3 regions of the Mesorhizobium sp. 113-1-2 genome follow, and region 2 is predicted to be linked to each of the others. Evidence: riboswitches for the same ligand, from Rfam matches in the RefSeq annotation. Region 2 holds a riboswitch; each other region holds the start of a gene.

Region 1 (10,517 bases), 2.4 Mb from region 2:
TGCGGCTGGCGCCCTTGATCAGCATTACCTTGCATCCCGCATCCGTCATCGCCTTCAGCGCCGGTTCTGCTTCCCGCATCGCCATGCGCGATTTGGTCCACAGCATCTTCTGCAGGCCGACAAGGCGCGGATAAGCGGAATGGCCGGCGAGCTTCCTCCCGAACCTGTCGGAGATCGCGGCCAGCAGCCGGTGCTCGCGAAACGAGACATGATCGATATCGTTTTCGTCCAGCCAGCGGCCGGCGCAAGCGGCGGCGGCATCCTCGTCCGGAAGAAGCGCGGCCTTGAGCAACTGGTCGAGCCCGCCCGTCGGCCAGGACCAGCCATAGTCCGGGAAGCGACGCTCGATACGGCGAATATCAGCCATCAGCCGGGCCGGCCTTGTTGCGAGCCCGCAGCATGGCGAGCCGTGCCACTTCGAGATAGCCGCGGTCGCGGGCCGCATCGCGTCCATAGGACAGGCTGCCCGGCCGGATGCGGCGCAACGCCAGCGCCTCGTCCAGCATGTCGAGGGCAAGGCCCGCCTCGCGCGCCCGGGCGATCCAGTCGATCATTTCGCCACGCCCGCCCGGCGGGTCGACGATCGGTCCAACCGTCTCGGCGACCTCACGGCGGATCATCATGGTGGTCCGCGACCAGCCGGGCACGGCCGTGGTCTCGGGCGCGTCGAGCTGGTCGTTGCGGAAATTCCGCCAGTGACAGAAAACGCCCGATGTTGCGGGACTTCTCTCGAGATGCGCGAGCTGTCTTTCAATCTTGTCCGGCAGCCACAGATCGTCCGCATCGAGCGTCGCTATGAGCGGCGTCGACAGCGCCGCGATACCCCTGGTCGTGGCGCTGCCAGGTCCGGCATTTGCCTGGCGCATCAGCTGCACCGGCAGGTCTGTTCCGCCGATCGCCGAAGCGAGATCGTCGGTCGAGCCGTCATCGACGATCACCACCAGGTCCGGGCGAACCGTCTGGGTGGCGACCGATCGCAGCGTCTCGGCGATGGTACCGCTTGCGTTGAATGCTGGAATGACGACGCTGTAGCCACTCATCACATGAACCGCCAGTCAGCGAGCTTCTTGAGTTCGAAGATGCCCTCGATCCGCCGCAAGGTCGGATCTGCCTTGCGGCGGGTCATCGACTTGTAGATGGCACGCATGAATTCACGCGACTGGACCTCGGTCTGTCTGGTCATGTTGCCGGGGTGGCGTCTGTAGTAGAGGGCCACGGTCTCCGGCATGACATATCTTGGTCCGCTCTCGAAGGTGCGCAGCAGGTAGTCGGTGTCCTCCGCCTGGTTGAAGGCTTCGTCGAAGACGCCGATGCGTGCGATAAGCCGGCGCGTGAAGATCGCCGCCGACAAATGGATGCCGCGAACCGTGATGCTACGGCTGTCGGCGGTGGGTTCCAGGTGCTCGTCGTCGATCTTGTCGACCAGCATCATCCTTGAATAGGTGAGATCCAGACCCGGATCGTTGCGGAAGAGTTCGATATCGGCCGCAAAGCGTCCGACCGGCGAAATGTCGTCCGAATCGAGAAAGGAGACAAGGTCGGTCTCCGGTTCAAGCAGTCCCAGCCCGGTGTTGCGCGTCCGGGTCACGCCCATGTTGGGTTGTTGAAACAGGCGGATGCAGGGGTTCTCCACCATCAGCGACCGCACCGCTTCGGCCGATCCATCGGTCGAGCCGTCATCGATGACGATGATGTCGAGATCGGCGGCGCCACGCTGCCTGAGCAGTGAGCGTAGTGCCGGGCCCACAAGGGTCTCGCGGTTATGGACCGGCATGATCACGCTCAGCCTCGGCATCACATCATCCGCCAATCAGCAGATGGGTTCTTCAGCTCGAAAATACCCTGAACCTCGCGCAGCGACGGATCGGCCTTGCGCCGTCGCATCGACTTGTGGATTGCACGCAAATGGTTGCGGACCCGGCTGTCATGTTCCTTGGTGATATTCCCGGCGTGGCGCCGGTAGTAGACCGCGACGTTGTCCAGCAATTCGTAGTTCGGACCCGTTTCGAAAACCCGCAGCAGATAGTCGGTGTCCTCGGCCTGTTCGAACTCCTCGTCGAATTGGCCCGTTCGCTCGACAAGGCTCCGGCGGAACAGAGCAGTGCTCAGCGAAATGCCCCGCATCGTCATGGTGCGGCTGTCGACCGCAGGCTCCAGCCTCTCGTCGTCAATCCGCTCGACCAGCGTCATCAGCGAATAGGTTAACTCCAAGCCGGGGCTCGCGCCGAAACGCGCAAGATCGGTCTTGAAGCGCCCGGCCAGCGAGATGTCGTCGGAATCCAGGAACGAAACGAACTCGGCGTCCGCAGGCAATTGCCTCAGCCCGGCATTGCGTGTCCTCGCGACACCCATATTCTCTTGCCGGAACAGCCGGATGCAAGGGTGCTCGACCATCATCGAACGCACGGCCTCGGCCGAGCCGTCGGTCGAGCCGTCGTCAATGACGATGATGTCGAGATCGGCGGCATCGCGCTGGCGCACCAACGAGCGCAAGGCCGGAACGACATAGCGCTCGCGGTTGTAGACAGGCATGATCACGCTCAATTTCACGAAACAACTCGCGTCAGAAAATCCGCAAGCGTGCCGGCGATCTCCTCGGGATGCGTTCCCAGGGACAGACGGTAGCTTGGCAACTGGCGGGTAAGATCACCGAAGAAGCGGAAGCCGCTTTCGCGTTCCCCCGGCATCTGCATGATGCCCGACGGTGCTAGTGCGATCATGGCGTCTCGACGCGACACTGGCACAATCGAACTCATCTCGCCACCGCCGATATGTGGCACCACCAACGCAACGATGTCCAGCGCTGCTGGCACCGGCCGGGGCGCGATGTCGGCAATGTGAAACGTGTGCTTGCCCTGCCAGTTCAAGGGGCTCTCGATCCTCAGTCGCTGCTTCAAGCCCAGCCGTGCGAAACCTTGCGGGTCCTGCTTCAGTGTTGAAAACAGCGGCCGCGCGGTCACGCCGCCGGCCAGATCGATCAGCACATAGTCATCGCCGACGCTGTCTAGTCCGTTGAGCAGGCCGGCGGCGACGGTGCCGGATTTGCCGGCACCGCCCGCGCCGGCCAGCAGCACGCCTTTGCCATTGGCGCCCAGCGTGCCCGCATGGGTCAGCCGCATGCCGCGCGCCGCATATTCCCAGTGCAGGAAGGCTCGCAGCGGCGCTGTCGGCTCCCAGGGCGGAAAGGCATCGGGCGAGGTCATCAGCTGGACGCCAATGCGGCGCTCCGGATCGTAGACCTGCCAGAAATCCAGATCGTGAAAATAGTGGCCGCGCAGCCCGACCCCGGCGAGCCGTTCGGCAAAGCCGTATTCGGTGAAATGCGCGTCGCCCCACTGCGCCGGCTCAGGGATGCCGCCGATGCCGGGATGAACGGTGAAGATGCGGCATGTCGATGGCTCCGACAGGTCATCCTCGGCCTCCACGAAGGCGTCGCCAAGCGCATCCGCAAGCACGCCGGGAGCGACATGCGCGGTCAGTTCCAGCCTGGGCAGGCGGACCGTCCGCGTCGCCGGATAATGTGTGGCGGCTTCTTCAGCGGCGGTGATGAGATACCGGGCGTAATCCGGCAAGGTTTCGAGCGTGACGCGCGGCATCCTGCGCCCCTGTCCCAGACGCGACCGGCTCGTCAGGATGCCTGCTTGACTGCCGGCCAGCCGAGGGGTTCCTCGACCTCGTGAATGGGATCCACGATGATCAAATCGGCGAGGTCGTCGTGAGTGCTCACCGTGAGCGGTTCGCTCGTGGCGGCAAGCTCGGCAGGCAACTCGCCCGGCAGCGGTCGCGCCGCCGCTTCCGAAGGCACCAGCAACCCCAGTTCGAGCAATTGCGATATGAAGTGTTCCAGTTCAGCCGCGCCGAGTGTCGAACCGCCAGCGTTCAGCCCGATCAGGGTCCGGGCATCGACCCCGGACGAGAGCGCCTGCCAGACCCTGCTGCCGGAATCGGAGAAGCCGAAATACTTGCCGTTGGCAAGGTTGAGCACCACGGCCTCGCCATCGAAGGATTCGAAGACGATGTCCCTGCTCGCAACCGAATAGGCGTCGGAATCGCGCATTATTGTTGCCCCGCCTCGCAGTTCCCGCCCTCCGGCAGGAACGCTTCCACTGACAACGCCTGTAAACGCTCGGTTCTTCGTTGGCAAGGCAAGCGGTGCCGGCAAGACGTCGGCCGTTTTGGGGGAACAGCTGGATCGCGAACCGTTCACGCCTCGATTTCGAGAGCCGACAGCGGCTTCGAGCAACAGGCGAGGATGAAGCCGTCGTCGATCTCGTGATCGAGGATGCCGCCATTGTGGCTCATTTCGACGGCGCCGGAGACTTTCTTCACCTTGCAGGTCCCGCACAGGCCGAACTCGCAGGCCGCCGGAATCCGCACGCCCGAAGATCGCGCGGTCTGCAGGACGGTCTGGCCGGCGACGCACTCGGCGTCGACGTCCGAAAGCGCGAAGCGGATCGGTGTTTTGGCTTCGACCGGAACGGCAGCATCGTCTTCAGCCGGCAATGCGAACGGCGCCTGGATTTCCTCCACCGCGGGCGCGGCAAAGCTCTCCTGGTGGTATTTCGTCATATCGAAGCCGGCGGCGTCCAGCATGCCGCGCACGGCGCGCATGAAGGGATCCGGACCGCAGCAGAAGATCTCGCGTTCGCGGAAATCGGGCGCCAGCAGCGGCAACCGGATGGCGTCGATGCGGCCCATATGGCCGTACCAGCCCTCGCGGCTCGACCGCTCCTCGATCATGAAGCCGAGCGACAGGCCCGGCATATGGCCGCCGAGCAGTTCGAGCTCCTTGCGGAAGATGATCTCTTCGGCGCGCCGCGCGCAGTTGACGAAGCCGACATCAGTCCATGGCGCGCAATCGTTCAGCCAGCGCAGCATCGACATCATCGGCGTCACGCCGGAACCGGCGGAGATGAACAGATATTTGGCCGCCGGGTGGCTGTGCAGCGAAAAATCGCCGGCCGGCCCGTAGGCCTTGACGTGGGAACCTGGCTTCAGATTATCGAACATCCAACGCGTACCGATACTGCCGGCCTGCGCCTTCACCGTCACGGCGATCGAGAACGGCCGCGACGGCGAGGACGACAGCGTATAGGTGCGCATCAGCGGCCCATCCGATGTCGGCAGTTCCAACGTCACGAACTGGCCTGGCTTGTAGCGGAACCAGGTCTGGTTATCGGAGCGAAAGGTGAAGGTCTTGACGTCAGGCGCCTCGTCGCTGACGCCGATCACTTCCAGCACCTGCAGCCTGTCGTTCCAGGGCGCCATCTGGTCGAGATGGCGATAGAGCCCAAGATCCGTCATCGCATTCATCCCTCAACCTCTCTCAAGCAACGCTGCGCAGGGCCGGCCGGCCATCGTCGGCAAGGCGCGGGCCGATGAAACGGGCGTACCAGTCGACGAACTGGATCACGCCGCCCTCGTGCAGCTCCGAATAAGGACCGGGTTCATAGGCAGGCGACAGGATGCCGAAGGCGTTTTCCTCGACGATGCGGCGGTCCTGGTCGTTGGTCTCGGTCCAGACATGGGTGAGTTCGGCAAGATCGTAATCGATGCCCTCGACCGCATCCTTGTGCACCAGCCATTTGGTCGTCACCGCCGTTTCCGTGGCGCTGATCGGCAGCACGCGGAAGGTGACGGCATGGTCGATGAGGATATGGTTCCAGGTCGTCGGGTAGTGATAGTGCATCAACGTGCCGATACGGTCGGCGGAGACCGTGTCGGAGAGGTTCTTCTTCACCGCCCGCTTGCCGTTCATCGTGTAGCTGACCGCGTCGCGCAGCAGCGGCGCCCTTGTGGCGCGGTATTGCCCGGCCGGGTCGATGCGGAACTTGCTCGGCAGGCCGGCCGCCTCACATTTGGCCCAGTGCGCCAGCATCTCCGGATCGCTGTCGGCGCCTTGCACGCCGGTCACAGTCGGTGCTTCCGGGAAGGTCTTGCACAGTTCCGGGTGATTACCGGCGCAATGGTAGCACTCGCGGTTGTTTTCCCAGACGAGCTTCCAGTTGCCCTTCTCGACGATCGTGCTCTCGAAGGCGATCTTTGCTTCGCCGAGCCGGTGCGGCTTGAGATAGGGTTCGATCATCGCCCGCATCGGCGCGAAGTCGGCGGGTACCTTGGCCAGGCAGATGAAGATATAGCCGGCCACGCTTTCGCAGGCGACCGGCTTCAGGCTGAACTGGCTCTTGTCGAAACCGTCGGCCATCTGGCGGGCAAACAGCAGCCTTCCGTCCAGCTCATAGGTCCACTGGTGATAGGGGCAGACCAGCTTGGCGGCCGTGCCCTTGTCGGTGTTGCAGACACGGCTGCCGCGATGGCGGCAGGAATTGTGGAAGGCGTTGATCTTGCCCTGCTGATCGCGCACCAGCACGACCGGATAGTCGCCGATCTGCACGGTGATGAAACTGCCGGGCTTCGGCAGTTCGCAATCATGGCCGACGAACAGCCAGTCGCGATACCAGATCAGCTCCATGTCGAGCTTGAAGAAATCGGGATCCGTGTAGAAGGGCTGCTCCAGCGAGAAGCCCTCTCTGCGGCTGTTCAAGAGCCTCAGCATATCGTTGCGCGCATCCATGTCCTGTCCTCTTCTATTTAAGGACTGACTATGGTGGTGATTGAGGAAGGATCGGACGCAGGCCGGCGAAAGCCGGGCATGCGCCATCCGCCTCTTGACCGCCCACCGCGATCAGTCGAGTCTAGATATCTCGGGCTGGTTTCCGGGCTCTGGAGTGTCCTTGCGGACGGTCGCGACACCTTCCCAGGCTCTCGCCCAGTGGTCTCCCGTTGCGACTTGAACTCCACCACCGTTGCGGGGGCAGCGCCGGACTTTGACCGGCTTCCCAATTCTCCGCCTCGTCGTCACGAAGCGGCACCTGAGATGCCATGATCTAATCACGACAGCGTTTGCGACATCGGCATGAAAGCGACATCGCATCCATGTGGCGCGACACGCATGCGCAATGATCGGGTCAAGCACAGCGGTCACGAAAAATCGTTTTCGTTGACGGCAGTGCCCGCCGTCAGAATCGGTCCGGAATGGGCGCCTAAAAGGTTAACGGTTTCGAAAAGTGACTATTAGCAGATTCTAAAATCGAACCGAACGGTTCGTTTCTGTTGACGGTGCGTGCAGGACGGTGTGAACGCTGAGGCTTCGATACAGTTGGTGATCGCAGCGCTGGTTTCACCTAACATGCTGATATCAAAGAGTGAAATATCTGACGTAGAAGGCCATGGTACAATTTCAAGTGGTGGATTCTTGGTCCACGGCAAACAACTTCGTGATTGGAAACGGCTAGCTGGCTTTCCCACATCGGGCCTGTCCGAACGACGCGATTTTAATCCCAAGACACGCCGCTAGACGGACAGAAAAATACTGGAGTACCAAAAATGAAAAAGATTGTTCTCACTGCCGTCGCCCTTCTGGCCATTTCCGGCAGCGCCTTCGCTGGTAGCGACCACTATGGTTCGAATGCCGCTGCAGCAACGGCTGTCGACAGCCAGCACACCGCTTCGACCAAGAAGTCGGAGCCGGCTGCTCAGGCGCCGGTCCAGGGTGCTGACCGCAACCTCTTCGGCAACAACTAACAGCCGATCCCGGCCAATGGCGGGTTTTTCGCCTCGCCGCTCTGGCCGACCTCAAGAAATTCAGGAGACTCGAATGAAGAAGATCATCATTGCTGCCGCCGCCGTTCTGGCCATTTCCGGCAGCGCTTTCGCCGGCAGCGACAACTATGGCTCCAATGGCGCCAACCAGCCTGCTGCTGCTTCGAACGACAGCTCGTACACCGCTTCGATCAAGAAGTCGGCTCCGGCCACTCAGGCGCCTGCGCAGCAGGGCGCTGACCGCAACCTTTTCGGCAACAACCAATAGCCGGTTCGCAGCGGGACGGTGGGCGTGCCCACTGTCCCGGCGAAATCCAGAAATTCAGGAGACTTGAAATGAAGAAAATCATCCTTGCCACCGCCGCCGTTCTGGCCATCTCCGGCAGTGCTTTCGCCGGCAGCGACAATTATGGCTCCAATGCCGCCAACCAGCCTGCCGCGACTTCAGTTGACAACTCGCGTACGGCTTCGATCCGCGACAGCGGTTCGCCCGTCTACAAGTTGCTCAATTCGTCGGGCGACGCGCAGAAGTCGGCGCCTCAGGGCAGCGACCGGAACCTCTTCGGCAACCACTAAGAGCTGAAGCTAATCTTCCAAAAAAGAGCGGCGGGCTTGGCCCGCCGCTCTTTTTGTGTCGCCTCGACCCGGCAGGACTCTCGACCCAGCAAGACTGGCGGCCTCAGGCCGCTTTTGCTTCCGGCTTCTGCAGCGCGAAGGAATGTCCGTCCGCATCGAAGATATGCAGGTCCTCGGCATTGGCACTCAGCCGCAGCGTCGAACCGCGCTTGACCTCGACATTGCCAGGCAGCTTGGTCACCAGCGGCAGGTCAGCGCGGCCGATGTCGACATAGACAAGCTGGACCTCGCCGAGTTGCTCGACATAGTCGACCGTTCCCTCGAACAGATAGTCCACGCCGGTGGCGACCATGAGGTCTTCCGGCCGCACGCCGAAGCTGACCGCCGCACCCTTCGCCGAGGCGGGCGTCGTGATCGGCACCGTCGCCTTGCGCCCACCGACATGGCTGACGACGGTCGGGTTTCCGGTCTTGTCGATGGTCGCTGGCAGGATGTTCATGGCCGGCGAGCCGATGAACTGGGCAACGAACAGATTGCCGGGCTTCTTGTAGAGGTCCATCGGCGTGCCGACCTGTTCGATATGGCCGTCCTTAAGCACCACGATGCGGTCGGCCAGAGTCATTGCCTCGACCTGGTCGTGGGTGACGTAGATCATGGTCGTGGCGGGCATCGATTCCTTCAGCTTCGCGATCTCGATGCGGGTGGCGACGCGCAGGGCGGCGTCGAGGTTCGACAGCGGCTCGTCGAACAGGAACACTTTCGGATTGCGCACAATGGCGCGGCCGATGGCGACGCGCTGGCGCTGCCCGCCCGACATCGCCTTGGGCAGCCGGTCGAGATATTTGGTCAACTGCAGGATTTCCGCCGCCTGGCGCACGCGGCGGTCGATCTCGGCCTTGTTCTCCTTGCCGATCTTCATCGAGAACGCCATGTTGTCGTAGACGGTCATGTGCGGATAGAGCGCATAGGACTGAAACACCATGGCGATGCCGCGCTTGGACGGCGGCACATCGTTTACGACCTCACCAGCGATCTTGAGTTCGCCGGAGGTGATTTCCTCAAGCCCGGCGATCGACCGCAGCAAGGTCGACTTTCCGCAGCCCGACGGGCCGACGAAGACGATGAACTCACCCGATTTGATATCGAGGTCGATGCCGTGGAGAATGTGCAGGTTGCCGTAGGATTTCTTCACTTGTCTCAGATTGACATCGGCCATTGGTTTCCTCCCAGTGATGTCTCAAAAATTCAGTCGATCCGTCCGAACCAGGCGCCGTAACCGCCGAGCTCGATCGGACCGGGGCTCGCCTGCCCGGAAAACCCGTGTCCTGGCAAAGGTTGCAGTGATCGGTTGCCAAGGTCAACCTTGGCCGGCTTGGCGCCGAGGTTGAAGACGCAGACGACCTGCTCATTGCCGGCGCGGCGGGTGAAGGCGACAGTGTCGCCCTCGCTTTCGATGAAGGTGATGTCGCCCTTGGCCAGTGCCGGATGGGCGCGGCGGAAGGTCAGGAAGCGCCTGTAGTGCTCGAGCAGCGAAGCCTGATCGCCCTGCTGGACATTGACCGCCTGCGCCAGATGCTTGGCCGGCACCGGAAGCCAGGGCTTTGCCTGGGAGAAGCCGCCATTCTTGGCGTCGCCATCCCAGACCATCGGTGTGCGGCAGCCGTCACGGCCTTTGAATTCCGGCCAGAAACGGATGCCATAGGGATCCTGCAGATCCTCGAAACGCAGTTCGGCTTCGCCGAGCCCGAGCTCTTCACCCTGGTAGAGGCAGACCGAGCCGCGCAGCGACATCAGCAAGGCTGAGATAACCTTGAGATAGGCGATGGGATCCGCTTCGCCGGCGGCCCAGCGCGAGGCCGGGCGCATCACGTCATGGTTGGAAAAAGCCCAGCACGACCAGCCGTCGCTGGCGACCTTGCCGAACGCTTCGAGCACCGATCGGACCTTGTCCGCGCTGATCTTTTCCGGCGCCAGGAAGTCGAAGGAATAGCACATGTGCACGCGCTTGCCGCCGGCGGTATAGGCTGCCACTACTTCGAGCCCGCGCTGCGAATCGCCAACCTCGCCGACCGCTGCGGTCGCCGGATATTCGTCGAGCAGCGCGCGGAAGCGTTCGAGGAAGCCGAGGTTTTCCGGGCGGCTCTTGTCGTAGATATGGTCCTGGTAATTGTAGGGATTGACCGCCGGCGCGGTCTGGTCGTTGCGCTCTTCCGGCGGCAGCGGCGGGTTGTTTTCCAGGCCCTGGCTGTGGAAGTAGAAATTGATCGTGTCGAGGCGGAAGCCGTCGACGCCGCGCTCCAGCCAGAAGCGGGTGACCTCGAGCAGCGCGTCCTGGACTT
Region 2 (10,517 bases):
GCTCCGATATCGACACGCTCGGCGGCAAGGCGCAGGTCTTCACCTACACGCTGCCCTGGGACACGATGCATCACGTCGCCGTCGTCTTCGGCGACATCCGCGACGGCGAGGACGTGCCGGTGCGGCTGCATTCCGAGGATGTGGTGACCGACGTTTTCGGCACCTCCCATAGGCTGGACGGCATCATGAAGGCGATGGGCGAACGCAAGCGCGGCGTCATCGTCTATCTCAGAGAAGGTTCGGTGGGCGTCGCCCACCAGGAGCGCAAGCGCCCGCTAAGCGGCGACCGCGAGGATCATGAGGAGGCGCGCCGGCGCGAGAATGAATGGCGCGAGATCGGCCTCGGCGCGCAGATCCTGAAGGACCTCGGCATTTCTTCGATCAACCTGATCGCCTCGCGCGAGCGCCATTATGTCGGCCTCGAAGGCTTTGGCATCCACATCGCCAAGACCGAGATTATCTAGGATATGTCGATATTCAGGTGAGGCCGGCCTGCAAATGACGGCTTTCTGCGCTTCCGGTGCTCACGGACCGGAAAGTCCGCTGCGCTCCGGTTCTCGAAATCCATCATTTTCGGCGCGGCCTGACCTGAATCTCAACATATCCTGGCCGTCACTCGGCGGGAACCGCGGCGGCTTCGCATCCATCCAGCTCGCACCTGTGGGTGGCCAGGCTGCGTTGGCCGAGCAGCACGGTGGCGAGTGCAATCGTACCTGATGCCACCGAGACCCAGAACCCGTTCTGGGCGCCGAACGCATCCACCACCGCGCCGGCGGCGAAGGAGCCCAGCGCCATGCCGATGCCGATCCCGGTGGTCACCCAGGTGATGCCCTCGGTCAGCATCGCTTCCGGCACATGCCGCTCGATCAGGCCGAAGGCCGTGATGAAGGTCGGCGAGATCGCCACGCCGCTGATGAAGACGGTCAGCGCCAGAAGCGGCACGCTGCTGGCGGTGAGCGGCAGCAGCGTGCCAAGCGCGACCAGAGCGACCGCGATGGCAAGTTGGCGCTGCAGCGGCGCTTTCAGGTTGAGCGCGCCGACAATGATGCCGAGCACGAACGACCCCAGCGCGTAGACGCCGATGACGAGGCTGGCGGCGCCGGGCTGACCGAGCTCCTTTGTGATCGCCACGGTGCTCACTTCCGTCGTCGCGAAGGTCGCGCCGATGAAGATCAGGGCAAAGGTGATGATCTGCACCGGGCGCAGACGGATCGCCGAGCTGCTCAAGCCCTGGTCCATCGGGCGCACTTGCGGCTCGGTCGATCGCTGCAGGATGAACGCCGTCGAGCCCAAGGCAAGGAACAGCGTGCTCGCCAGCATGCCCGCTTCCGGGAACAGGGCAGCACTCAGGCCGACCGACAGCGATGCGCCGGCGATATAGACCAGCTCGTCCGCCGCCGATTCGAAGGCGAAGGCGGTGTTCATCTCGGGGCGGCCCCGGAAAAGCTCGGTCCAGCGCGCGCGCACCATGGCGGGCATGCTGGGCATGGCCGCGGCCAGCAGCGCCGACACGAACAGCGTCCAAACCGGCCAGTCCTGATTGGCGGCCGCAACCAGCGTGATGAAGGCGAGCACGGAGATGATTGTCGTGGGCACGACGATCCGCGTCTGGCCGAGGCGGTCGACCAGCCTTGATATTTGCGGCGCCAGGAAGGCGTTGGCCAGCGCGAATGTCGCCGAGACCGCACCCGCCAGCCAGTATTCGCCGCGCGTTTGCGACAGCATCGCCACAATGCCGATCGGTGCCATGGCGATCGGCAGGCGTGCCATGAAGCCGGCCGCTGCAAAGCCCTTGGCTCCAGGGGCGCGGAAGATTTCCGAATAGGGGTTTTGCATGGCAGTTCCTCGACAAAGGGCGATCTGACAATTACATACGAAGCGTATGAGAAATAGATAGATCATACGTGGCGTATGTCAATTGGCATACGAGGCGTATGTGGATAGGGCCAGACGGAAATGCACAGACCCCGCAAGGAAATGATCGCCGAGACGCGCGCCAAGCTGATCGCCGCGGCCCGCCAGGCTTTCGGCACGACAGGCTATGCGGAAGCCTCGATGGATGATTTCACCGCATCGGCCGGGTTGACGCGCGGCGCGCTCTATCATCACTTCGGCGACAAGAAGGGGCTGCTGCAGGCGGTTATCGCCGAAATCGACGCGGAGATGGCTGCCCGGGTGAATGAGGTCGCCTCGAGAGCGCCGACCCGCTGGCAGCATTTCGTCGACGAATGCACAACTTATATCGAAATGGCGCTGGAGCCGGAAATCCAGCGCATCATGTTCCGGGACGGTCCGGCCGTGCTGGGCGATCCAGCACTTTGGCCGAATGCCAGCGCCTGCGTCGGTTCAATGACCGATCATCTGACCGCGCTGCAGGGGGAAGGGGTGGTCGTCCCGGGCGTCGACCCCGAGACCGCGGCACGGCTGATCAACGGGGCGAGCAGCCAGGCAGCGCAGCGGATCGCCAATTCGAACGACCCCGAAGCGACGTCGAAGATGGTGGTGGCGGCGTTCAAGCAACTGCTCGAAGGCCTGCTCAGAAAACCAGGCTCATAACAGACCCAAATCCCCGTTGGGCGCCTCGCTGGCCACCGCCCCCGATTGACAATCTTCAGGCAGAGCGCATCCTTCTCGCCCATCTCTGAGGGGAGATTCGGAGCATGTGGGATTTCGAGATCGGCAGGTCGGTGTCCATCATGATGCGGACCTGGCCCTTCATTGTCTTTCGCATGATCGTCTATTTCGGCATCACGCTGGCCTACATCATGGCGACCGGCACGGGTGCTTCAGTCGGTTATGGCGTCGGCCATATCTCCACCGATCCCGACGGGCCAATGTCCTTTGCCCTGTGGGGTGGCGTGGTCGGTTTTGGCGTCGTCTCGATCGCCGTCTACTGGATCCGCGAATACATCCTCTACGTCGTCAAGGCCGGCCATATCGCCGTCATGGTCCATCTGATCGATGGCCGGGATGTCCCCGACGGCCAGAACCAGATCGCCTATGCCAGGCAGGTCGTGACCGAGCGTTTCGCCGAGGCCAACATCCTTTTTGTCGTCGACCAGCTGGTCAAGGGCGCCATCCGCGCCATCACCGGCCTGCTCGGCGGCATCGCCGCCTTCTTGCCGATCCCGGGCCTGAGCGGCCTGGTCTCCTTCATCAACACGGTGATCCGCCTGTCGCTCACCTATGTCGACGAGATCATCCTCGGCTACAACATCCGCATCAATTCGTCCTCGCCCTTCGAGACGGCGCGGCAAGGCGTCGTGCTCTACGCCCAGAACGGCAAGACCATGGTCAAGAACGCCGTCTGGCTAGCGGTCATCATGTGGGGCGTGTCCTTCGTCATTTTCCTGCTGATGCTGGCCCCGGCCGCCGCCATTCTGTTCATCATGCCGGGGCAACTCGCCGGCTGGGCTTTCGTGCTGGCAATCGTCTTCGCCTGGGCCTTCAAGGCCGCCTTCATCGAGCCATTTGCCATTGCTTGCCTGATGCAGGTCTATTTCAAGACCATAGCCGGCCAGGTGCCCGATCCGGCCTGGGATGCCCGGCTGGCCGAGGCGTCGTCGAAGTTCAGGGAGCTGAGGGACAAGGCGCTGGCCTCCTTTGGCGGCTCGCGCTGGGGCACCGCAGGCGCAACCCGCTGATCGGCGGGCGCGCAGGCGACTGCGTTGAGGTGCACCACAGCTGACTTGAGTGGTGCCTCGCCTTGCCCGCAGAAAGTCTCGCTCATGATCAATTCGGGCAGCGGCAGCCGCCGGCCCCAGCCATGCGTTTCGAGGTCCGGTTTGGGCGCGAACTCGGAAACCCGGCCGACGCAGAGATAAGCGATCGGCGTCACGTGCTCGGGAATGGATAGCAGGCTCTTCAACGCTTGCGGCTCGATGATGCTGACCCAGCCGACGCCTACGCCTTCGGCGCGCGCCGCCAGCCAGAAATTCTGCACCGCGCAGACCGTGCTGTAGAGATCCATTTCCGGATTGTGCCAGCGGCCCAGAGGCGAACCCTGCGAGCGCTGGCGGTCGCAGGTGATGCAGATGTTGAGGGCGCTTTCGCAGATGCCTTCGAGCTTGAGCTTGCGGTAGAGCGCCTGACGTTCCGCCTCGATTTCAGGCAATTCCTGTTCGCGCGCAGCCAGGAACAGGTCGCGCACCTTTTCCCGCCGTTTGGCGTCGCGAATGACGATGAAGTTCCAGGGCTGCATGAAGCCGACCGATGGCGCGTAATGGGCGGCAAGCAGAAGCCGCGCCAGCACCCCGTCGTCGAGCGCGTCGGGCAGGAAATGGCTGCGCACGTCGCGCCGCGTGAACATGGCACGGTAGACCGCGTCACGCGCCATCTGGTCAAATCCGTCGCCCATAGGAGCGGTCATGTGTTCCGGCATCGCTTGTCCCCTTGCGATTGCTATTGATGCCAGCCGCCTGACCATGCGGATGACGATGCCTGCCAGGCCGGTCTTCTGGCTTGGGATCAACCCGCGTCCGGTGCCTTCCCGTCATCGACAGTGGCATTTACCGGCGCGGTCCCCCTCACAGCGTTGGGCACGCCACGGAGTTCAACCGTGTTCCCGATTCTCCCGCTTGCGGCGGGCACCAGGCAGTGGCTGCGACCTTACGCCGAAGCCTCGGCGGCGCCAATCCCCGCAGCGACGCCAATGGACGCATGCGTGATTTTCCCCAGTCATCAAGCGGCAACGCATGGCCATCGCGTTGCCGGGGCACTAGATAGGGAGCATGGCCACTCGTCTCTATACCCATCCGATCTTCCTCGAACACATCACGCCGCCCGGCCATCCCGAGCGGCCGGACCGTTTACGCGCCATAGAACGGGTGCTGGATGACGAGGCCTTCGCTGGGCTCGATCGCGTCAAGGCGCCGGAGGGCGATGAAGCGACCATCCTGTACGCCCATCCCGCCGATTTCGTCGCCCGCGTGCGTGCCGCCATTCCCGAGGAGGGCCTTGCCCGCATCGATGCCGACACCACCGCCAGCCCGAAGAGCTGGCAAGCGGTGATCACCGCGATCGGCGCCGCCAACGCCGCTGTCGACGACGTCTTTGCCGGCCGTGCCGACAATGTCTTCGTCGCCGCAAGGCCGCCCGGCCATCATGCCGAGAAGACCACCGCGATGGGCTTCTGTTTCTTCAACACGGCGGCGATTGCGGCGCGCTATGCGCAGAAGAAGCATGGCGCCGAGCGCGTCGCTGTCGTCGACTGGGACGTGCATCACGGCAACGGCACGCAGGATATCTTCTGGGACGATCCCTCGGTGCTCTATTGCTCGACGCATCAGATGCCGCTTTATCCCGGCACCGGCGCGAAGAGCGAGACTGGCGCCGGCAACATCGTCAACGCGCCCTTGGCGCCACAGACCGGCGGCGAGGTGTTTCGCGATGCCTTCCTGTCGCGGGTGCTGCCGGCGCTCGACAATTTCGCGCCCGATCTGATCATCATTTCGGCCGGCTTCGACGCGCATCACCGCGACCCGCTGGCCGAGATCAACCTGACCGAGGACGATTTCGACTGGGCGACTGGCCAGCTGATGCAGCGCGCTGCCCGCCACAGCGGCAACCGGCTCGTCAGCCTGCTCGAGGGCGGCTACGATCTGCAAGGACTGGCATTTTCGGTCGCCGCCCATGTCGGGCGACTGATGAAAGGATGAGTGATGGCTGCTGAGACCAACGAAGACGTCAAGGCGATGAGCTTCGAACAGGCACTCGACGCGCTGGAGAAGATCGTCGATGATCTGGAGCGTGGCGACGTGCCGCTCGACCAGTCGATCCGCATCTATGAGCGTGGCGAGGCGCTGAAGGCGCATTGCGACCGGCTGCTGAAGGCGGCCGAGGACAAGGTCGAAAAGATCCGGCTGTCGCGCGACGGCAAGCCGGTCGGAACCGAGCCGCTCGACGCGGAATGAGGCGCAAGCCGTCAACCGAGTTTTGGACATCATCGTGATTGAGGATAGAGTTCGTCGCCGTTGAGATGGCGCCCTGGACAAGAGGAGATACGGAAGCGATGTGCAGAAACATCAAGACCCTGTTCAATTTTGATCCGCCGGCAACCAATGACGAAGTGCGCGACGCAGCCCTTCAATTTGTCCGCAAGCTGAGCGGAACGACACGGCCGTCGAAACAGAACCAGCATGCGTTCGACCATGCGGTCGAGGCCATCGCGGCATCGGCGCGTGAACTACTCGATTCGCTGGAAACCCATCAGCATCCGCGCAATCGCGAAGAGGTGGCGGCCAAACTGCGGGCAAAGGCGGCGATCCGCTTTGCCTGATGCTGCCAAAGCGGTCCATGACCGCTGAAAAGGAGAGTCCATGAGCTTCTTTCCGGGAAAAGACCCTGAAGCCGGCGACGCCTTCGCCAGCGACCAGATCGAGTTGATGGTCATCCCAAACGCCAAGGACATTGGCGGTTTCGAGGTCCGTCGCGCTCTGCCGACCGCCAAGCGGCGGCTGGTTGGGCCGTTCATCTTCTTCGACCGCATGGGCCCGGCGATCCTGCGCGGCGGCCAGGCGATGGATGTTCGTCCGCATCCGCATATCGGCCTGTCGACAGTGACCTATCTGTTCGACGGCAAGATCCGTCATCGCGACTCTCTCGGCACCGAAATGGTCATCCAGCCCGGCGACGTGAATCTGATGACCGCCGGCCGCGGCATCGTGCATTCCGAGCGCACACCCGAAGAATTGCGTGGTGCGCCGATGTCGATCTCCGGCCTGCAGACATGGCTGGCGCTGCCCGACGGCAAGGAGGAGGTGGCGCCGGTGTTCGAGAACACCGCTGGCTTGCGGCTTCCCGAGATCGATGCCGAAGGCGTCCGCGGCCGCATCGTCATAGGCGATTTTCAAGGGTTGCGCTCCCCGGTGCGGGCCGACACCGAGACGCTCTACGCCGACCTCAGACTGGCGCCCGGCGCCAGCGTGAAAATCCCGGCGGATGCCGAAGAGCGCGCCATCTACACGCTGGAAGGCGAGGTCGCGATTTCGGGCGACGTCTTTCCGGCCGAACGGCTGCTGGTGTTCCGGCCCGGCGACGAGATCGTCGTATCGTCGCAGACCGGTGCGCATTTCATGCTGTTCGGCGGCGCCTCGCTCGGCTCGCAGCGCTACATCTGGTGGAATTTCGTTTCCTCGTCCAAGGAGCGCATCGAACAGGCCAAGCAGGAATGGAAGACGGGCCGCTTCGATATCGTTCCTGGAGATGAGGAAGAGTTCATCCCGCTGCCGGAAAACTAAGGAATATCGCCCAAAAGCGGCCCGGTTTCGGGGCCACGATATGCATGAAAACAAGGACTTGAAAGCGCGGGCATAGACTGTTTCGACACGCTGTCCTTTTGGGAGCAGGCCCGCGTCACTGACACGCATTTACTTTCGCAGGCCGGCGGCCTATCTCGCCGTTGAATAGAAAGCCTGAGCACCCGTGAACGCAACGCCACATACGCCGCTTCTCGACAAGGTTCGCATTCCGGCGGATTTGCGCGCGCTTGACGAGAGCGAGCTGCCGCAACTGGCATCCGAGCTTCGCCTCGAATTGGTCGACGCGGTGTCGCGCACCGGCGGTCATCTCGGCGCCGGCCTCGGCGTGGTCGAACTGACGGTGGCGCTGCATTACGTCTTCAACACGCCGGAGGACCGGCTGATCTGGGATGTCGGCCATCAGGCCTATCCGCACAAGATCCTGACCGGGCGGCGAGACCGCATCCGCACGCTGCGCCAGGAAGGCGGCCTGTCCGGCTTCACCCGCCGTGCCGAGAGCGAGTACGATCCCTTCGGCGCCGCCCACTCCTCGACATCGATATCGGCCGGCCTCGGCATGGCCGCCGCCCGCGACCTCTCCGGCGGCCGCAACAATGTCATCGCCGTCATCGGCGACGGCGCCATGTCGGCGGGCATGGCTTATGAGGCCATGAACAATGCCGGCGCGCTCGATGCCCGGCTCATCGTCATCCTCAACGACAACGACATGTCGATCGCGCCGCCGACGGGCGCGATGAGCGCCTATCTGGCGCGGCTCGCCTCGGGCAAGGCCTATGCCGGCCTGCGTGACTTCGGCAAGAAGCTGACCTCCTACCTCGGCAAGCGCGCCGATCGTGCGATCACAAGGGCGGTCGAGCATGCACGCGGTTATGTCACCGGCGGCACGCTGTTCGAGGAGCTCGGCTTCTATCACATCGGCCCGATCGACGGTCACAATCTCGAGCATCTGATCCCGGTTCTGAAAAACGTCCGCGACAATGGCGAAGGCCCGGTGCTGATCCATGTCGTCACCCAGAAGGGCAAGGGCTACGCGCCGGCGGAAGCCGCCGCCGACAAGTATCACGGTGTCAACAAATTCGACGTCATCACCGGAGCGCAGGCCAAGGCGCCCGCCAACGCACCGGCCTACACCAAGGTTTTCGCCGAAAGCCTGATCCAGGAGGCTCGTGAGGACGACCGTATTGTCGCCGTCACCGCCGCCATGCCGAGCGGCACGGGGCTGGACCTGTTCGGCGAAGTGTTCCCGTCAAGGACCTTCGATGTCGGCATCGCCGAGCAACATGCGGTGACCTTCGCCGCCGGTCTCGCGACGGAAGGCTATAAGCCGTTCGCGGCGATTTATTCGACCTTCCTGCAGCGCGCCTACGACCAGGTCGTCCACGACGTCGCGATCCAGAAACTGCCGGTGCGCTTTCCCATCGATCGCGCCGGCTTCGTCGGCGCCGACGGTGCCACCCATTGCGGCGCGTTCGACACCACCTTCCTGGCAAGCCTGCCGGGCTTTGTCGTGATGGCGGCCGCCGACGAGGCGGAGCTGCGCCACATGGTGCGCACCGCGGCAGCCTATGATGGCGGCCCGATCGCCTTCCGCTATCCGCGCGGCAATGGCGTCGGCGTCGACATGCCGGAGCGTGGCTCGGTTCTCGAACTCGGCAAGGGCCGCATCGTCAGGGAAGGCACCAAGGTGGCGTTGCTGTCCTTCGGCACGCGCTTGCAGGATTGCCTGATCGCTGCCGAGGAGCTTGGCGCAGCCGGGCTTTCGACCACCGTTGCCGATGCCCGCTTCGCCAAGCCGCTCGACGAGGATCTGATCCGGCGGCTGGCCCGCTCGCACGAGGTTCTGGTGACGGTGGAGGAGGGCGCCATCGGCGGCTTCGCCAGCCATGTGCTGCAGTTCCTTGCCCATGAAGGATTGCTGGAAAGCGGCCTGAAGGTGCGCCCGCTGGTGCTGCCCGATGTGTTCGCCGATCACGCCAAGCCGGAAAAAATGTATGCCGATGCCGGCCTCGATGCCGCTGGCATTGTGCGCACCGTATTCACGGCGCTTGGGCATACGGCCCGCGCCCAGCGCGCCTGAATTAAAATCCCGCCCCAGCGCGCCTGACTCAAGACCTCAAGCGCTTGAATTAGTTTGCCGGCTTGATTTCGTAACGCATTGTTAACACTGCCGTTTGGCGTTTTGCTTACCGTGTCCCTTGGCCGTTTTTCAACGGCGCCCTGCTAGATCGGTTGTCAGGCAGGGAGACGATTGGAATGAAGACGCTTCTGTGCGGCGTGGCCCTATCGGCCATCATAATCGCGCCGGCCGCCGCCGAGACGCGCTATGACCGCAATCTCGAAAAAGCGGCGCTGGGCATCGTCGCCGGCAAGATGGGCAATATCAGGGGCGGCTTTTCCTACAAGCAGGTGCCGCAGCTCGTGATCGTGCCGGACCCTGCGCCTGCGTCTCCGGTTGCGGCTGAGCATCCACGTGAGCAAGCTTCTGGGGAGCGAGACGACGGTTTGTCTCCAGCCGTCGAGCGCCAGGTGTCGCGCACCATCTTCTAGAACCACATATCGCGCACGCAACGCCCGTCGCGGGGCAGGTCGTCATATGTGTCGAGGCCGTCGAAATGGTCGATCGGCAGATCGGCGACGGCCTCGGGCGGCGCCAGCCGCACATTGACCGCAATGCGTGTTCGACCGGAGGCGCCGGTATGCAAGCCGCGCCACGCCAGAACGCAAGCGCAGGTCGGGCAGAACAGGATTTCGAGCGACGGCGTGTCCTTTCCGGCGCGCGTATAGCTGCCCATCGGTCCGGAAACGCGGATGCGTTCATCGGCATAGTCATAGGCCCAGAGCGTGCCATAGCGCCGGCAAAGCGTGCAGTTGCAAGCCGTCACCGGCCCGGGATCGCCTTCCAGGGTCCAGTGGGTTGCGCCACAGTGGCAGGTTCCCGTCAGCATTCGTTCTCCCCGAGGGTTTTGACGATAGAGGGGCTCGTCTCCTCGATTGCCATTCTGCCGGACCCGATACGATGCACGCAAGCGGTGGCGCGGCTCGATGCGTTCGCCGCTTCTTTCCTTGTTGCGCCCAATCTCCTTGCCTTCGCTGCCGGCTTTCGCCATGAAGGCCGATGAACTCGCCTCTGCCAGCCAGCACCCGCCAGCGGCTCGACGACTTGCTCGTCCAGCGCGGCCTGTTTGCCAGCCGCTCGCGTGCCCGCGACGCGGTCGAACGCGGCACGGTGACGGTTGACGGCGTCCTTGCCCGCAAGCC
Region 3 (10,517 bases), 1.5 Mb from region 2:
CGTCGCAGCCGCGCTCGAAGCACGCATTCTACGCAGCGATTGAGATTTAGGGCGCCGCTCATGAATTTCGGCCATCTGCACATCGCTATTGAGCGCGCTCCGAATACCCCTGCCGGCATCGCCAGGTGCAAGCCAACCCCTCTCCTTCCGCGACGGCTTTCCTGGTCCGGCGCCTGATCTTCCACCATCGAAGCACAAGGGTCCGCCAGCCAGCTGCGGCCGCTCGGCTTCGCCGTCGCGGTGATCGTGATTGCAGCCAGAGGCAGACGGAGCCATCAAGCGGGAATTGGCCCGCTGCAGATGGCGGAGCCTCGATGCCGCCTCAACAGTCTCCACAAGTGCCGTTTGAACCTTCCCCAGCTTGGCCCTGTATCCGGTTCCCGGAACACGCTCCGCGGACCAGCGCGTGATCGCCGATGCTTCTCCCGATGGTCGGGACTGGGGTTTCGGCGACCAAGGGCGGGGAGACGATAGTGATTTCGATTATCCCAATACGGAATAATCCGAAACGGGCTGGCGGAGAGCCGTCTCGTTTCTGGCCGGCTCATTTGAGGCCCAAGCCTCCTCGATCGCCCGCCAACGGAGGCCTCTGGAACAGCTGACTTCAACGCGCCGTAACAAGGGCCGCGGCCAGGCCAAGCTTGCCGAGGCGTTTCGTCACCGGCAGCTCGATTGCCTTGGGTGCGCCGGATAGACTCCCCCTCGATGCCCGGTGTGGCGTTGCCGCTCACCGCCGGCGAGGGGCACCGAGCCCTACGCGGTCTGCGCTTTTTCCCGAATTGCGCGTGCTGCAGCCACCATGTTCACCAGGGCAGGGCGGACCTCCTCCCATCTGCGCGTTTTGAGACCGCAGTCGGGATTCACCCACAGTTGGCCATCCGACAATCGATCGCGCGCAAGCATGATGAGGTTGGAAATCTCGCCCACTTCCGGGACCCGCGGCGAGTGAATGTCATAGACACCAGGACCGATCTCGTTCGGATACTTGAAGGTTCGCAGCGTATCGAGCAGTTCCATCTGCGAGCGCGAGGTTTCAATGGAGATCACATCGGCATCCATTGCAGCAATCGCGTCCACGATGTCGCCGAACTCGGAGTAGCACATATGGGTGTGAATCTGGGTCGCATCGCCAACCGCCGTTGAAGCCAGCCGGAAGCATTCGACGGCCCAGTCGAGATAGGTTTCCCAGTCGGCCTCACGAAGCGGCAAGCCCTCGCGCAGTGCGGCTTCGTCGATCTGGATCATCTTGGCGCCGGCCTTTTCGAGGTCGCTCACTTCATCGCGAATGGCGAGCGCGACCTGGCGGCAGACGGCTGAGCGGGCAAGGTCGTCTCGGACGAAGGACCAGTTGAGGATCGTCACCGGGCCGGTAAGCATGCCCTTCACCGGCTTTAGCGTCAGCGACTGGGCGTATCGCCACCAGTGTAGTGTCATCGGATTTTGTCGCGACACATCGCCAATGATGATCGGGGGTCGCACAAAGCGCGAGCCATAGCTCTGCACCCACCCATGCTGCGTGAAGGCAAAGCCGCGGAGCTGCTCGGCGAAATACTGCACCATATCGTTGCGCTCGAATTCGCCGTGGACCAGCACGTCGAGTCCGATCTCTTCTTGCCAGCGAACGGCGGCTTCTATCTCTTTCTTCAGGAACGCCTCATAGTCGACGTAACTCAGCTCGCCTTTGGCATGGGCTGCCCGCGCCTTGCGAACCTCGGCTGTTTGCGGGAAGGAGCCAATCGTCGTGGTGGGGAAGGATGGCAAGCCAAACGTGTCGGCCTGAAGCTTGGAGCGCACGTCGAATGCGCTCTTCCGGCGCGTCATGGCGACCTTGATGCTGGCGACCCGACCTTCGACGAGCGGATCATGCACCTTAGCGGATGTCGCGCGAGCGGCGGCAGCCTCAGCCGACGCCTCTAGTTCGGCGGCGACCGCGTCCCGGCCTTCAGCCAGGGCACGGGCGAGCACGACCAGCTCGTCGGTTTTTTGCGCCGCGAAGGCGAGCCACGATTTCACGTCCGCATCGAGTGTCGTCTCCATGTCCAGGTCGATCGGCACATGCAGCATCGAGCAGGACGGGGCGATCTCCACGCGGTCCAACGGCCAGTCGGCGACGATCGGCTTGATGCGGTCAAGTATGGCAGGCAGGTTCGCGCGCCAGACGTTGCGGCCGTCGATCAGCCCGAGCGAGAGCACAAGTTCCTTCTGCGCGAGCCGGCCGACGGTCTCCAACTGCTCTGGAGCGCGCACGAGATCGACGTGCAGTCCCGCCACGGGCAGAGAAATTGCGGTCTCGAGATTGTCTCCCAGCGATCCGAAATAGGTAGCGACCATGATCTTCAACTCGGGTGCTGCTTTCGCCAGCCGGCAGTAGGCGAATTGGAGCGCATCCCGTTCGTTGGGAATCAGATCCAGCACGAGCGCCGGCTCATCGATCTGTACCCAATCGGCTCCCGCGAGCTTCAGCCTCCGCAGGAGCTCCTCGTAGACGGGCAGCAGCCGTGGCAGGAGCGCGATAGGGTTGAAACCTTCCTCAGGTGACTTCGCCAACTTGAGAAAGGTAACCGGTCCAAGCAGGACCGGGCGCGTGTGGATGCCGAGCGCCTTGGCCTCGAGGAAATGATCGACCGGTTTCGCCGACGAGAGGGCAAAGCTCTGATCGTCGGTAAGTTCCGGCACAATGTAGTGATAGTTGGTGTCGAACCATTTGGTCATTTCCATCGCGGCAAGGCCATGCCCGTTGGCCGCATGCTCGTCACCGGCATGTCCGCAATCAGCGGCCTGATCTTGGTTGCCGCGCGCCATGGCGAAATAGGTATCGAGTGGGACCTCGCCGTCAGTCCAGGTGTATCGTGCCGGCACGGCGCCGACCATGGCGACGGTGTCGAGCACATGGTCATAAAGCGAGAAATCGTTGGACGGGATTTTCGACACGCCGCGATCGTGCTGCTCCCTCCAGCTGGCGGCGCGTAGCGCCTTCGCCGTCGCGAGCAGGTCGGCAGCGGGAGATTTTCCGGACCAGTAGCTTTCAAGCGCGAATTTGAGTTCCCGCCGTCGACCGATACGCGGCACGCCGAGCGTTGCCACTGGAATTTGTTGAGAGACAGTCATGCCATACCCCGATGGTTGGGGCGTGGGGACAAGGAACGCGCGAGTAGGCGGCACGAAGCCAGGCTACCGCGGCCACCGAGACACCCCGCCCGTGGACGTTGTTCGTCGTGGCAGGTCTCCTGGCTCGCGGGTCAAAGCCTCTGCCCGTCTTCCCGAGGCCGTTCGCCTCAGTGACACCAATGGGCTTGGCTCGCCGCTAACAGTTGCGGGGGCAGCGCCGGCATCGCACCGGCTTCCCTCTTAGCTCCGCTACGGCAGTGCCGCGCGGAGAACCACGACATGCGCACAATCACAGCAGCTTCGCTCCTTGTCAATACATATAACGAGATGTTTATGTGATGATGCGAATAATGCCCTTGCGCTGATCGGTCTCTTTCGCCCAAAGCCGCTTACGATGCCGCCTCTTATCAGTGCAGGCTCGGAGAGGTCTTTGTCCCATCGGCACGAAAAGAGCGTGTCGCAACAGGCGTTGTCGCATGCGGCCGACGTTGCCAATGCCGCTGATGTGCGAGCCTTCCAACTATCTCAACGAGAAAAGGAAAAGCTCCGGCCTCACCGAGGCCACCAAGAACGAAGCGCCGTGGATCGGCGCTGATCCGCAAGACTTTGCAACCGTCAGATATGCAGCGGGCGGTTCTTACGCGAGGCCGCGAACGCGGCTTTGGGAACCCAATCGCGGGCGAGGATTGGTTGGAGCGGGTTCGTGCCGATAGTGAATTTCCTACCCTTCGCCCACATTATTGAGCATGTGCCCGAGCGAGCACACAAGGCCGCATCAAGAGAAAGCCCGGTCAACTGTAGGGCTTCTTCATTCTTGATTTCATTGGATACGCCCGGCCGCCCTGAGTTTCTTGATTCGACTATTTTTCAGCTCAGGAGGCAAAAAGTTAACGCGATTGTCCAGTTTAGTCATGAATTGCTCGAAATCCATATTGATCTGATTTATAAACAGTCGATTCGAGTACATCTTCCGAACCTGATGATCATCTCTTGGAAAGACAGTGTACCAAGGGATGCCTCGGTTTTTCTGCCTGATTGAGTATAATTCAGCACCAATGTCCATATCACTGAAAGAATATCCAATGAGTAGGACGCAGCTGTTCTCAAATCCGCCCATGGCTTTTGATATCATCTTTCGATACGATGATATCATTTCAAAATAATCGAATTGAGTTATAACCAAGCCACCTTTACCGACCGGCTCGTGGGCGTAGGTTAAACTTCCGTGCGGCTTGTAGAGCGGCATGCGACCGCTCAAAGCTTGCCTATCATCATAAATTATGTCCGGGGGGAGAGAGCTACTCGATTTGTAGCCAAGCTCAACTAGCTCATCGTAGTTGGTCGTGAATATCGACCGCGCTCCCAGATTGGCCAGTGCAACATGCTGCCACAATGGCAGGAAGCAGGTAAAATGTTCGACCAAGAACTCAGACATCGGCGTTCGGCCGGTCTTGGTTTCGATTATCGCGGCGGCATGCTCTAGGCTCATGAGCTTTAGGCTCTCCGGGTCAAACGCAGTCGAGCCGTCATGCTTGAAACGCTGCCATAGCGTGTTTCGCAGAGCATATGCGTTGGGAAGATCCTCGCCCAATTTGTTCTTGGCGCCTATCGAAGCTCCTGCGCCTAGAAAAATTGTCAACCGTCCGCGAAACAAATCCCAATTGGACACGAAGTCTTCGAAGTTGTCGTCGATTTTGCCCGGCACGCGTTAGAACCTTATGTGGGGAAGTGATTTTGTGTACTAGACGCGGAGTGCGACTCATAGTCTTAAAGCAACATGGTCACAAAAATATTAGGCGGACGTTACGTCCTCAAAAGGAAGCTGCTGCCGGGTAGTGTCGAGCGGGGCGAGCCTGAGTTATGGCAAGCACAGGACGCCGGTGACGTGTACTATGTCAAATTGTGGCCTCGTCGCAGCGGCGACGAAATGGACATCCGGGCCTTGTGGAATCGAGAGGTTAGAGGCCTCAGGCGGCTTCAAAGCTATCCTGGAGCCAGCCAGAGGTTCATGACCCTCCAAGATCTCGGCATCACTGACGATTATTTTTTTATCGCGCTGGAAGGCGGGCGACGCGGAATCCTATCGGAATTGCTTGAGCGAAGGCAGAACGTCCACTGGCTGCTTAACTTGACAGTGGCATCGAGGAGACGACCGCTGTGGGAGGGGCTTTTACGCATATCCGAAGCCTTACGCCTTTTACATGACGGCGGCACGATCCACCGGACGCTTTCCTCGGCTTCAATTTTCGTTGGCCCTGACGGCAGCAACGACTTTCGATTGAGTGGTTTCGAATGGTCGCTGCGAATTGCAGGTAACGACGGTGCTTCAGCAAATCCGGCCAAGCAACGCGTCGCGAGGCCACCGGAACTTGAGCGCGGTCCTGGTGAGTTCTCGACAGCCACCGATTGGTTCGACTTCGGACTACTAGCTGCGGAGATGTTTGGTGCGCCGGTCAGAACTGTAAGAAAACTCAGTGCGCTAAAAAAAGCGATTACCGATCTCCCAACTCTGCGAGAGCGAGAAAAGACGCTTCTCCTGTCGTTACTTGAGGAAGAAGCAGATCGCCGTTTGGTGGATGGTGAGTCCGTGGAGCGGGCCATCCGCGATATTGTTGTCGGCCTAGAAGCTGTTGCATCCGCGTCCAGCAATCCAATTGTTGTTGCGGTGCGCTTAGGGCCCCTTACGGACCTGTCTCGCGCCATAGAGCGTATCGCGGGAGACCAGGCCCGCGCCGACGCCGTCGAGAATCAAAGAAAATGGATCGAAAATGACTTACGGGGTGACATCCGCGTGATCGCTCGGAGCTACCCGAGGCGTCGATTTATCCTGAAAGGCTCGAAGCTTGAGTATCGAGTATCTCAGTGGGATTTGCCTCAGGGGGGCGCAACTTGGGATGTAGGATATTGCGATTCAGTTGAAGAATATCCGAAGTCTTTCCAAGGGGACGACATTCTTAACACTGGTGAACGAAAATTACAGATTCGCCTATACCCCCACGTACGCAACAACATTAACTCGATCCGGGACAAAAGTCTTCCTTGGGATAAGGCATTTCCGCCTAGGGTGGTTGACGCAACCGTAGAACCACACCTTCAAGATGTCCACGATTTCTTCAGGGTCACCCAGCAGATAGACACTCTTTTGATTGCTGCTCAGATTTGCCCCGTTCGAGTGATAGAAGTCGATACGATGGGGGGCATCACCTATATCTCGGTGACCCCCGTCAAGGAAGTCGAACGTAATGAGCTGTGTACGTTCCTCAAGCTTTCGCCGCCTGCCGATCAAGTTGCAGACTGGTTTGGCTTGGGTGCTGAAGAAATTTCAGATGATGACGAACAAGAGCCGAGCAGAGATACCTACTATCTTCTTGATAGAAGGACGATCTCGCGTGACCCGCAGGGGGCCGTGCAATGGTCATTTGACCGCAGAGAGATGAATTCTGGAGGCCCCCGCTACCATTTTGTTACGGAGCAAGGCGCCGTAACACGTGCTGGTGCAACGCTCTACTTGGCTCGGAACTTCGGTGGAACCATTGCGCAGATTCGGAGGCGTCACAAAGCCATTGAAGATTTGCGCCAGCACACTTCGTTGTTGCGACTAATCGCGGACCCCTACATTGCGAGCAGGCGCGGGTTAGACCGGGCACCGGCAGGAAGAGCAGCAATCGATCTTGACGAATCGAAAAGAAAAACAATCGAGCAACTTTGGCAGGTTTATCCATCCTTTGCAGTCCAAGGGCCGCCGGGGACTGGCAAGACAACTCTAATCCAAGCGTTCTCTGATCGCCTGCTTACTGACGACCCAACGGCGCAGGTTCTTCTTACGGCCCATTCTCATCACACCGTTGACGATGTGCTCCAGAAGACCTCAAAGCTTTTCAATGAGCTGCCCCCAAACAGTCGCCCAATCCTTCTCAGGCTGGGCGCCCGGCAAGGGTCTGATTTCGATATTGATGCCACGACCAACGTCATTTTGGATTCCCTCGCGGCTAGTGAAATGGCGCAGGCCGCGCCAGGGTTTCTTAAGGAGAAGCTGGCGGAGGCCATATCGTCTCCGGATGAACACATGAGCCCAAGCGTTGAACGGAAGGCAATGCAACTGCTCATCCAAGATGCGGCGAATCTAACGTTTGCCACGTCCAACGCGCCTGACTTAGCCGAGCTTTCCAACAGGGGGCGGCGGTTTGATTGGTCTGTAATTGAAGAAGCGGGCAAGGCGCATGGCTTCGATATGGCGGCGGCGTTGCAGGCAAGCCATCGCATTTTGCTGATTGGAGATCACCATCAGCTCCCTCCCTACAACGCAGAGACATTTGAGGACCTTTTAGGGGAACCTCTTCGAGTACAAAAGGCTGTGCAATTGGGTGCTCAGTTCGCTCCCGGACTGGTTGACCCCGCTCTCGTCGATGAGGATCCTAGCAAAGATAGCTTTGCCGACCGCTGCACCAAGTGGAGATCAATGGTTCGCTTTTTCGGCCGCTTCTTCGAGCAAAGCATGGGAGAAGGCATAGGATTAGACGGGCCAGCCTCCACGCTGACCGATCAGCACAGGATGCATCCAGACATCGCGGACTTGGTGGGCCGAATATTTTATCCAGATGACAGCGGCACTCTCCTGAAAACTCCTGACGAGGCGAAGGTGAAATTTGAAGGCCTACCTCCATACGACATAACCGGCTCTTCTTGGATGCCGGAGGCGCGGATAATTTGGCGTGACGTTCCCTGGATACAGAAGGAAAAGTTTTCGGTCGGCGAGCAAACGGGACTTTTTGTTTCGGACAGCGAAGCCGAAGCGGTTGTTGACACTCTTCAACAGTTTCGGCCGCGCGGAAGCCAAAAGTGTCACATCCAGATTTTGTCGCCATACAACGATCAGTTGAAGCTTATCCGAAAAAAGATCGAGGCTGCGAGGGGGGCTGGGACACTTGACTTGATGTTCCAATCGCCTTTCGATCTTACGGTCGACAAACGGCTTGGTGCGACGGTTGATGAATTCCAAGGAAGTGAGGCTGATATTGTCATAGTAAGTCTCGTGCGGAACAATGCGTTGGTTCCGTGGAAGAGCCTTGGGTTTCTTAAGCAAGAGACGAGAATGAACGTTTTGCTTAGTAGGGCAAAACAGAAGCTTGTAATTGTAGGAAGCTGGGATTTTTTTTCGAGCAGATGCAACGATTTCACCCCAGAAGAGGCTGATTACGCCTACATCGGACGAATGATGGCGTTCATGGAGAGAGCGCAGGTAAATAGAACGTTGGTTCGGACAGGAGGCCACTCGTGACCTCACTCTACGTTCCAGTCTTCCGCGTTGCGGTGAACTATGTGGTGAATTTTGGCCGGCGGTGGAGTGTTCTTGAGCAGATGTTGCTGCTCGAATTGGCTTCTGGGCGACACTCTGTGCGTGAGTTAGCCCGAAAATCTCTGGTTCCGGACCGTCTTGTCGTGGAGGGCTTGATCAATCTAATGCGGGTGGGTTGGATTGAAGTTCGATCCACATCAGCAGGGAATTTTTTCACGGCTACCACCGCCGGCAAAAGACGGGCCGCCGACGAAAGTCTGCCTGCCCAGCTACAGCGCGGCGGGCGTTGGATATCGCTATGTTTTGATCGATTGTCGGGAAGCTGGCTTAGAGCAGACGATCTTGATCTGGTGTATGAAAAAGACCTGCCGGAGAACCCAAACCTCCTTGAGCCGATTGAACAAAATTACGATCCGAACGACGCGACCATTCGCGATCTTCTATATTTAGGCGTTGACGAGGATCTGGAGGACGAAGAGCCGAAGTTACGGACACCGTCCAGGCCCTACGCTCGGATTTATCTTGACATGGGGGAGCTCACAGGTCTCCCCGACTACGCCCCTATGCGTCTCAGGGAAAAGCTACGCGCACAACTCATTAAACTTGGGGCCGTCCCAATGAAGCGGGCCGCCAAGATCAGCACCGGCATGGGCGAGGGAGTCGGGCGTGCGTCCTTGGATTCAAGTAACTTTATCGTTGGTGGGGAGGAACACTTTGAATTTCTTCAGAGTGCTCTGAGATCTACAAAATCATACATTGCGTTCCACTCTTGCTTCGTTCATCCAGAGACAGTCAAAAGACTTCTGCCATCATTTTCAGAGGCGGCTAGGCGCGGCGTAAAAGTTGATCTGTTGTGGGGATTGCGCGTAGACGCTGAAGACCCGAAGCCTGCTGCCCCCATCGGGGAAGTGCAACAGTTGCTTGCAATGCTGCCCCAATCTGCAAACCAACGTATACAGCTATCTCCAAATTCATCAGGTTCTCACGCCAAGATCATCATCTTTGACGACAAAGAGCTCGGCTGGACTACCGTCGTGGGATCCTGCAACTATTTGTCTTCATGGTACAGCGCCAAGGACGTGTCGCTTCGGACCACCTCGCGAGTAGTTGGGCGCGAGGTGGTGGGTCAACTCATCAGCGCCCAGGTTCCCTCAGCGGGGAGTTGGCCCGCTGTAGCTAGAAGACTGCGCAGTGTTTGGCAGGCAATTCGCAGTTTCGATCCGCAAACAGAGGCAGGCGAGTACTCTATTGAACTCTTGGTTGACGAGGACCATTACGCGTGCATTACGCGAGCGCGGGATGAGGCCAAGTCCCGAATATTGATTGGGTGTGATCTCTTCGGCTTGGCAGCCGAAACCTCGGTGGTGGTTCCGATGGAGGTTGCGGCTCGAGACGGTTGCCGAGTAGAACTCATGTACAATCGGCCCAGCAAGACTATGACAGAGCAGGGCCGGGCACCCAGTGTGAACGAACTTGCCGCACGCGGCTTGGAATTGCACCGCGATCCGTCACTGCACGGCAAGTTCCTTATCGTTGATAACGACACCGTGGCGGTGACGAGCTTCAACTGGCTCTCCACTTCGGTTTCCGGCGCCCGATCGCGCGGCGCCGAGCTTGGTTTGCACGTACGAGGGCCGGGGGTTGGCTCGTGGTTGGCAGAGAAGTTGACTGCTGAGCAAAGCGCCGGATCAGAACGGGCTCCCTAAACAATTCGGGATCCCACTTCGTGGCACGGTCTATATGCAGACACGCGGTGCCGTCAATGCGCTCGGGTTTGACCCGGAGGCAGATCGAAGTGGGGCCGAATGGTTCAAGCGTTCAGCGGGTGGCGGAGAGGTGGTTGCGGGGGCGCGCTGCAGACCCAAAGACCGGCCATCCCGTGGACATTGCTCCCGAGGAAGCAGAATCCGCGTACGGGCTTTGGCGCATCTGGCGCCCTGTGGCGGCGAGAAAGACGCGCGGTAGTTGCGGCGCCGACGGCACGCGCGACCACAAGGCTCGTCCGGGACGATTTCGGCTTGTGCCCACAGGTGCGCCACCGCGTCGGCCTTATAGATCGAGTTCCAATGGACGATCGCCGCGGTGAGGAGGTTTCAAGCCCGACGCCCGGTAT

The links. A riboswitch is a leader RNA that binds a small molecule or an ion and turns the genes downstream of it on or off. The one in region 2 is predicted to bind cobalamin.
Region 1: another riboswitch for cobalamin. It lies ahead of JN279_RS01945 (aromatic ring-hydroxylating oxygenase subunit alpha); the one in region 2 lies ahead of bluB (5,6-dimethylbenzimidazole synthase).
Region 3: another riboswitch for cobalamin. It lies ahead of metE (5-methyltetrahydropteroyltriglutamate--homocysteine S-methyltransferase); the one in region 2 lies ahead of bluB (5,6-dimethylbenzimidazole synthase).

Annotation. Positions count from the first base shown of each region.
Region 1 is NZ_AP023242.1:426,888-437,404, reverse strand. It holds gene JN279_RS01980 (nucleotidyltransferase family protein) at 1-367, opposite strand, end outside; gene JN279_RS01975 (glycosyltransferase family 2 protein) at 360-1,040, opposite strand; gene JN279_RS01970 (glycosyltransferase family 2 protein) at 1,040-1,795, opposite strand; gene JN279_RS01965 (glycosyltransferase family 2 protein) at 1,795-2,532, opposite strand; gene JN279_RS01960 (serine kinase) at 2,547-3,596, opposite strand; gene JN279_RS01955 (PqqD family protein) at 3,629-4,057, opposite strand; gene JN279_RS01950 (hybrid-cluster NAD(P)-dependent oxidoreductase) at 4,204-5,304, opposite strand; gene JN279_RS01945 (aromatic ring-hydroxylating oxygenase subunit alpha) at 5,327-6,574, opposite strand; cobalamin riboswitch at 6,691-6,891, opposite strand; gene JN279_RS01940 (DUF680 domain-containing protein) at 7,387-7,584, shown strand; gene JN279_RS01935 (DUF680 domain-containing protein) at 7,658-7,870, shown strand; gene JN279_RS01930 (DUF680 domain-containing protein) at 7,939-8,178, shown strand; gene JN279_RS01925 (ABC transporter ATP-binding protein) at 8,282-9,394, opposite strand; gene bglA (beta-galactosidase BglA) at 9,424-10,517, opposite strand, start outside.
Region 2 is NZ_AP023242.1:5,950,645-5,961,161, reverse strand. It holds gene ribB (3,4-dihydroxy-2-butanone-4-phosphate synthase) at 1-464, shown strand, start outside; gene JN279_RS29090 (MFS transporter) at 613-1,836, opposite strand; gene JN279_RS29085 (TetR/AcrR family transcriptional regulator) at 1,957-2,556, shown strand; gene JN279_RS29080 (hypothetical protein) at 2,661-3,644, shown strand; partial or broken gene bluB (5,6-dimethylbenzimidazole synthase) at 3,752-4,336, opposite strand; cobalamin riboswitch at 4,430-4,609, opposite strand; gene JN279_RS29070 (histone deacetylase family protein) at 4,731-5,657, shown strand; gene JN279_RS29065 (exodeoxyribonuclease VII small subunit) at 5,661-5,912, shown strand; gene JN279_RS29060 (DUF2277 domain-containing protein) at 6,011-6,277, shown strand; gene JN279_RS29055 (pirin family protein) at 6,318-7,238, shown strand; gene dxs (1-deoxy-D-xylulose-5-phosphate synthase) at 7,423-9,336, shown strand; gene JN279_RS29045 (hypothetical protein) at 9,513-9,806, shown strand; gene JN279_RS29040 (GFA family protein) at 9,803-10,204, opposite strand; gene JN279_RS29035 (TlyA family RNA methyltransferase) at 10,375-10,517, shown strand, end outside.
Region 3 is NZ_AP023242.1:7,472,523-7,483,039, reverse strand. It holds gene JN279_RS35900 (DUF982 domain-containing protein) at 1-43, shown strand, start outside; gene metE (5-methyltetrahydropteroyltriglutamate--homocysteine S-methyltransferase) at 754-3,084, opposite strand; cobalamin riboswitch at 3,201-3,400, opposite strand; gene JN279_RS35890 (SIR2 family protein) at 3,929-4,813, opposite strand; gene JN279_RS35885 (AAA domain-containing protein) at 5,117-8,386, shown strand; gene JN279_RS35880 (phospholipase D-like domain-containing protein) at 8,383-10,110, shown strand.